DNA from 2 places in the Pseudarthrobacter sp. O4 genome. Region 2 is predicted to be linked to the other one. Evidence: predicted binding sites of a transcription regulator. Region 2 holds the regulator's gene; the other holds the start of a gene.
What was found. The regulator Rex, encoded in region 2, represses fermentation and respiration genes when NADH is low (regulators of the CRP and FNR family bind a similar motif). The targets are predictions, from matches to a motif close to CTTGTGAANNNNTTCACAAG.

Region 1: ACQCSU_RS03655 (glyceraldehyde-3-phosphate dehydrogenase) is a predicted target of Rex. The motif match lies at 2,008-2,027, and genes of this name have one in related genera.

The regions. Positions count from the first base shown of each region.
Region 1 covers NZ_CP189591.1:798,666-802,068, reverse strand. The annotation lists gene ACQCSU_RS03670 (slipin family protein) at 1-523, opposite strand, end outside; RNA gene rnpB (RNase P RNA component class A) at 697-1,090, shown strand; gene ACQCSU_RS03660 (glycerophosphodiester phosphodiesterase) at 1,106-1,978, opposite strand; gene ACQCSU_RS03655 (glyceraldehyde-3-phosphate dehydrogenase) at 2,282-3,403, shown strand, end outside.
Region 2 covers NZ_CP189591.1:1,736,814-1,740,216, forward strand. The annotation lists gene ACQCSU_RS07940 (YceI family protein) at 1-8, shown strand, start outside; gene ACQCSU_RS07945 (hypothetical protein) at 219-902, shown strand; gene ACQCSU_RS07950 (hypothetical protein) at 1,128-1,889, shown strand; gene ACQCSU_RS07955 (redox-sensing transcriptional repressor Rex) at 1,941-2,636, opposite strand; gene ACQCSU_RS07960 (glutaredoxin family protein) at 2,711-2,983, opposite strand; gene ACQCSU_RS07965 (HAD family hydrolase) at 3,092-3,403, shown strand, end outside.

The DNA of each region.
Region 1 (3,403 bases), 940 kb from region 2:
TGGCGCGCTTCATGCTCTCCGGGAGCTGGATGTCCTTCAGCTCCACCAGGGTGACTTGGACGCCCCATTCCAGGGTGAGGGCATCCAGGATTTCCCGGATATCGCTGTTGATGCGCTCGGTCTCGGACAGCGTCTGGTCCAGGCTGTGCCGGCCGACAACTTTCCGCAACGTGGTCTGGGCGATCTGGTTGATGGCCGCCGCCACGTTTTCGATCGCCACCACGGATTTCACGGCGTCGATCACCCGGTAGTACGCCACCGCGGAGATATCGACGCTCACATTGTCCTGGGTGATGATGCCCTGCGACTGGATCGGCATCGTCACGATCCGCAGGCTGACGAGCTGGAGCTTGTCGATCACGGGAATGATGAAGCGCAGCCCGGGCATTCTCACCCCGATGACCCTGCCCAGCCGGAAGAGGACGCCCTTCTCGTACTGGCGCACAATCCGGATGGACATCCGGGCCAGCGTCAGCACGAGCACGACGACGACGATGAGAACGACGATGCCGGTGAGGTCCATGCGGATCCCCTCCTGATTGCCTGAAGTGCCTGCGTTGTGGAGTTTCCCTAGGTCGCTTACCTTGGTTCAATTGTCCCACCGCGGCTTGGAAAAGGCCCCGGAATCGGGACCATGGCTGTCCTCCCAAGCCCCGGCGATCAGCGGTCCCCGGTCCCAGTAGAATGGACAGCGGATGGGTTGACCAGGCGGCCGCGCGTCACGCAAGTGGCTCGAGGAACGTCCGGGCTCCGCAGAGCAGGGTGGTGGGTAACGCCCACTCGGGGTAACCCGCAGGCCAGTGCCACAGAGAACAGACCGCCTGCGTGCCGTGTGTGCCTGCACAGGCGGCAGGGCAGGTAAGGGTGAAACGGTGGTGTAAGAGACCACCAGCTTCCCGGGTGACCGGGAAGGCTAGGTAAACCCCACCCGGAGCAAGGCCAGACAGGGCACGTTTGAGGGCTGCTCGCCCGAGTGTCCGGGTAGGCTGCTGGAGGGCGTCGGCAACGGCGTCCGTAGATGGATGGCCGCTATTCCCGCGCCGGTAACAGCGCGGGAACACAGAACCCGGCGTATCGGTCAACCCATCCATCCACCGCCGCAGGGCTAGCCCAGGTGCAGCTGCTTCGAAAGCTCCCAGGGGTCGTCGGTGAAGACACCGTCGGCGCCGTCGCTGCGCAGGCGGGACGCGGTGGCGTCGTCGTTGACCGTATAGGGCCACACCGTCAGCCCGGCATCCTTGAGCTTGCGCAGGTAGTCGGCCCTGATGCTTTTGTTCGGTCCCACATGGTCTATCCCGGCAGCGCGGACCTCGGCCGGATCAGGCTCCTCGCCCTCGCGCAGCAGGTACAGGACCTGCAGCCCGGACTTGGCCAGGGTCTGGGCAACCGGGTAGCTGAACGACTGGACAATCACTGTGTCCTGGACGCCGCGCCTGAGGATCGAGTCGGCAAACGCTGCCAGGTCGATAGCCGGATCCTTCACTTCCGGCACCAGGACACTGCGTCCGCCGTACTCGTCCAGCATGGCTTCCCAGGTGGTGGGAGAACCCTCGGCGCCTCCCCGCGGGTTCTTGATGTGCGCCGCCTTCCATTGCTCCAGGGTGATGTCCGCCGGGCTGCCGGTCACGCCGGACATGGTCCGGTCCACGGTGTCGTCATGCAGCGGCACGAGGGTCCCGTCCCTCAGCGGCCGCAGATCCGTCTCGATCGGGAACGCCGTCTTGCTGACGGCTTCGAAGGCTTCCGCGGACGATTCCGGATACACCAGTGAGCCGCCGCGGTGCGCCACCAGCGTGAAGCCGGCCGCGGCCTGGTCCCTAGCGGAAGAGGCTGGGGCGGAAGAGGCTGGGGCGGAGGACGACGAGGCGGACGGCGTCGGCTCTGCAGCCGCGGACGACGACGGCGTTGCCGCCGGCTGTTGCGCGGCGCAGCCGGTACACAGCAGCAACGCGAGCCAAAGGGCCCAACGCTTGACCATCGCCTCAGCGTAGCGGGTTGCGCCCTTCCCGTGTGAGTGATTTCACGCGTAACGGGGCACCGGCCGCCGCGTTGCCGACTTAGAATGGATAGCGAACGTAGAAGTTCTGCCACCGGGTCTGCGTTTGCGGCCGGTGGTTTTTCTTTGCGCCACACGCAGGCGCCCGGGGTGGACCGAATCCCCGGCGAAACCCAGGTTCCGGACACCCTCCGGCGGCCGACTTCCACATACGAGGACGTATGTGGTGGATTTTAGGAAGGTAGTTCTGTGAGCCAGACGTCAGATTCTTGTCTTGATACGTGGATGGGCCGCGAGGCGCTCGCCGAGGCCATGATCCCGGTGATTGGCCGGCTGTACCGCGAGAACAACGTGGTGACGAGCATCCATGGTCGGAGCCTGATCAACAAGTCCACCATGAATATCCTCAAGGCGCACCGCTTCGCCCGCCGGATGAGCAAGGAAGAACTCCGCCTCGAGGAGACCGCCCCGCTGCTGGACGCCCTGACGAAGCTTGATCTCGGCGCGGCGGCTATCGACATCGCCCGCCTCACCGAGAAGTACCGTGCCGAGGGCGATGGCGTCAGCTTGGATGAGTTCCTGCGCGAGGAACTCGCCGAGGTCGTCGGGAAGCGCGGCGGCGACGACCGCACCAGCACCGACGTCGTCCTCTACGGATTCGGCCGCATCGGCCGGCTCCTGGCCCGCCTCCTGATCGAAAAGGCAGGCGGCGGGCACGGCCTGCGTCTGCGCGCGATCGTGGTCCGCCGCGGTTCGGACAACGACCTGGCCAAGCGCGCCAGCCTGCTGCGCCGAGACTCCGTCCACGGCTCTTTCGAAGGCACCATCAAGGTGGACCTCGAGAACGACACCATCACGGCCAACGGCGTCCAGATCCAAGTCATTTACTCGGACAACCCCGCCACGGTGGACTACACCGCCTACGGCATCCATGACGCACTCATCGTCGACAACACGGGACGCTGGCGCGACGCGGAGGGCCTGTCCCAGCACCTGCAGAGCAAAGGCGCCTCCCGCGTGCTCCTCACCGCTCCGGGCAAGGGCGAGCTGAAGAACATCGTGCACGGCATCAACCAGGGCACCATCACCGACTCGGACAGGATCGTCTCGGCCGCTTCCTGCACCACCAACGCCATCACCCCGGTCCTGAAGGCGATCAACGACCGTTACGGCGTGGTGCACGGCCACGTGGAAACTGTCCACTCCTTCACCAACGACCAGAACCTGATCGACAACTTCCACAAGGGCGACCGCCGCGGACGCTCGGCCGCGCTGAACATGGTCATCACCGAAACCGGTGCCGCCAAGGCCGTTGCGAAGGCCCTGCCCGAACTGCTCGGCAAGCTCACGGGCAGCTCCATCCGCGTCCCCACCCCGGACGTGTCCCTGGCCATCCTCAACCTGAGC
Region 2 (3,403 bases):
CAGCATAGTCAACGCCTGCAGCCGCACCCCGCTTCATCCCTGGGATGGGGCGGGGTGCTGTGTTTAAGCCGGGCGATGCCCCGGCGCCGGCTTCCGCCACTGCCTTGGTCCGGCTTCCGCCAGCGCTTTGGCGGACCCGCCCAACCGACTTCCGGCATGGTCCGCAACGGGCTGAAATTCCCTAGATTACGGCTGATTCGCGGTCTACAGTGAGAGCCATGAGCAACCCCAATGAGGTACCCCCGCCGCAGCAGCCGGGTGCCCAGCCTCCGCCGCCCAGCAATGTTCCGCCGACCAGTTCCGAACCACCCCTGGCCAGCCCCCCGGCCGCGCAGGGCTACCAGCCGCCGCAGCCGTACCAGCCGCCGGGGCTGCAGCCCTACCAGCCGCCGCAGCAGCCTGCGTCCCCTGGAGGTTTCCGCTTCGAGATGCCCACCGACAGGCCCCGGAACTTCAACGATGTCATGCCCCGGGGCGGCTTCTCCAGCATGTTCAGCGTCACGGGAATGCCGACCGAGTTGAAGGTGTCCTACTGGGTCTGGCTGATCGGAGGCCTCCTTGGCCTGCTGGGAGGCGTTGTCGGCCTGTTCGGGTCCTTCGTCCTTCTGGCCGTCGTTCCAGGCATTGGCATTGTAGTACTTCTACTGGTGCTGGTGGCACTCGCGCTGGCCGCCGCCCAGATCATCCTGGCCATGAAGATGAAGGAAGGCCGGGAATGGGCCCGCTTCGCCCTCACCATCGTTGCCGGAGTGTCCCTGCTGCTGGCCATCATCAGCGCCAGCGCCGCGGACGGCCGGAACGGCAGCAGTTGGCCGGGCTTCATCATCAGCCTCGCGGCCACCGTATTGATGTGGCTGCCCAATTCACAGGCCTGGTTCGCGTCACTGCGGGGCCGCGTCTGACCCGCCGTCCGGCAAGAGCACGCAGCGGGAGGCCGCGGCGGCGTGCCCGCCCCGCCGCGGCCTCCCAGCGGCCGGAGTCCGCCGTCGAAACGGGGCTGAGAATACCTCTCCGGAATGATCCGCACGGCGGCCCGCCCGCTGTACGGTTGAACTAGACCATGCTGGGGGCAGGGCAGGATTACTGGTCCCGGTAGCCGATCCAGTTCGACACACAAAGGACCGACCATGAGTATTCCTCCAGTCCCGCCGTCAAACCCGGACGGCCCCGCCCCGGGCGATCAGCCGGCGCCCGGCTACGGCCAGAACGAGCCGCAGTACGGCCAGCAGGCACCCCCGGCCCCGCAATACGGCCAGAACGAGCCGCAGTACGGCCAGCAGGCCCCCGGCTACGGGGCACCGCAGTACGGCCAGCAGGCCCCCGGCTACGGGGCACCGCAGTACGGCCAGCAGGCCCCCGGCTACGGGGCACCGCAGTACGGCCAGTCCCCCTACGCCCAGTACCCCGCCGGCCAGCAGCAGGCGCCCGGCGGTGTGCCCAAGCTCGTCAACACTGCCTTCTGGCTGATCGTCGCCTCCGGAGCGGTGTGGCTGCTCTCGCTCCTGCTGGCCATCTTCACGCTGGACACCCCGGCGGTGCGGAACATGTTCGAAGAGCAGATGGCGGCAGGCGGCGCCCAGGTCAACTTCAGCGAGATCAAGCCCATCCTGGTCGGCACCATTGTGGTCTTCGCCGTGATCAGTGCCGGCTTATATGCCCTCGTTGCCTTCAACGTCCGCAAGGGTAAGAACTGGGCGCGCATCCTGGGCACGGTCCTCGCCGCACTCTCGATTGTCAGCCTCTTCCCGCTGAGCATCGGCACCCTGGCAGTGCTTGCCGGCATTGCGGCAATCGTGATGCTGTATCTGCCGGCGACGTCCCCTTACTTCCGAAAGCACCAGCCTTTCGCAAATCCCTACGGGCAGCCTGGCAACCCGTTCGGTAAATAGTCCGCAAGGCACCAGCGCCCAGGGCACGGGAACCGGAAAGATTGGCTGAAACTAGACGGCATCTTCCGGATCCTGCGCCCTTTGTGCATGGTAGGCGAGGATCTGGAGCTCGGTTGCCATGTCCACCTTGCGGAGGTTGACTCCGGGCGGAACCTGCAGCATCACCGGGGCAAAACTGAGGATGCTCCGCACACCGGCGGCAATGACACGGTCGCACACGCTCTGCGCCACCGCGGCCGGAAGAGCCAGGACCACCATATTGGCGCCGGTCCGCTGCAGGACCGGCTCGAGGTCTGCCGCGTCGCTGACCCGCAGCCAACCCACCTCGCTGCCCACCACCATCTGGTCGGCATCGAAAATCGCCACAATGGCGAATCCGCGGGATTCAAAGCCGCCGTACCGGGCAAGGGCCTTGCCCAGGTTGCCGGCCCCGACAATCGCGACCTTCCAGTCATGCGTCAGTCCCAGGGCGGCGGCAATATTCCGGTTCAGGTATTGAACCTCGTAGCCCACGCCGCGCGTTCCATATGACCCCACGTAGGACAGGTCCTTGCGGAGGGTCGACGGACTGACGCCGGACGCCTCGGCCAGGGACTCGGAGGAGACGCGGTCCACACCATCGGCCAGCAACGTCGTGAGGGCGCGCAGATAGATCGTCAGCCGTGCCACGGCCGCGGGCGGAATCTGCTTGGCGGCAGTCCCGGCTCCCCCGGGCACAGCCTCGGGGGATGAATCCAGCGAAGTCACTATCTGCTCCATTGCGTCGCGTTGTGGTTCCCACTCTAAAGCCCCCGCAGTTCAGCCAACAAAGCAGTCGCGTCTCAGGGCTGCGTGTCCAGCACCCGCCGCAGGGTCCGGGCCAGGCGGACTTCATCGATCTTCCAGAAGTCGCGCTGGACGCCGTCGACCAGCACCACGGGGATCTCCTCCGCGAAGCGCTCACGCAACGCCGCATCGTCATCCACCGATTGCTCCGTCCAGCCGATCCCCAGGGCGGCGGTGACGCGCCCGACGGCGGCGCGCGCCTCGGCGCAGAGGTGGCAGTCAGCTTTGGTGATCAGAACGACATCGGGGAGGGGCGCAGGCTTGGGCATGGTTCCACGGTAGCCCGGCCGGCCAGCCGGCGTCGAAGCGCGGCACTTACTGCCCCGTCCTCGATCCGCGCGACGGGAGCCCGCCGCGGCATTGACTAGACTCGATGTATGCCTGAGGAGAAGTACGTCGCTGTGGCCACGCAGCCTGTTGCATCATCGCAGCACGGCGAAGCCGCCTTTTTCGACGTCGACAACACCCTCATGAAGGGCGCCAGCCTGTTCCATGTGGCCCGCAAGATGCACCAGCGCGGGGCCTTCACCATTCCCCAGGCGGCCGGGTTCGCCTGGAAGCAGCTCATGTTCGTGCTGCGCGGCGAAAACATGGACGACGTGCACGCCGTCCGCGACTCCGCCCTGACGCTGGCGTCCGGTTTCACGGTCGAAGACGTCGAGGCGCTCGGCGAAGAAGTCTACGACGAA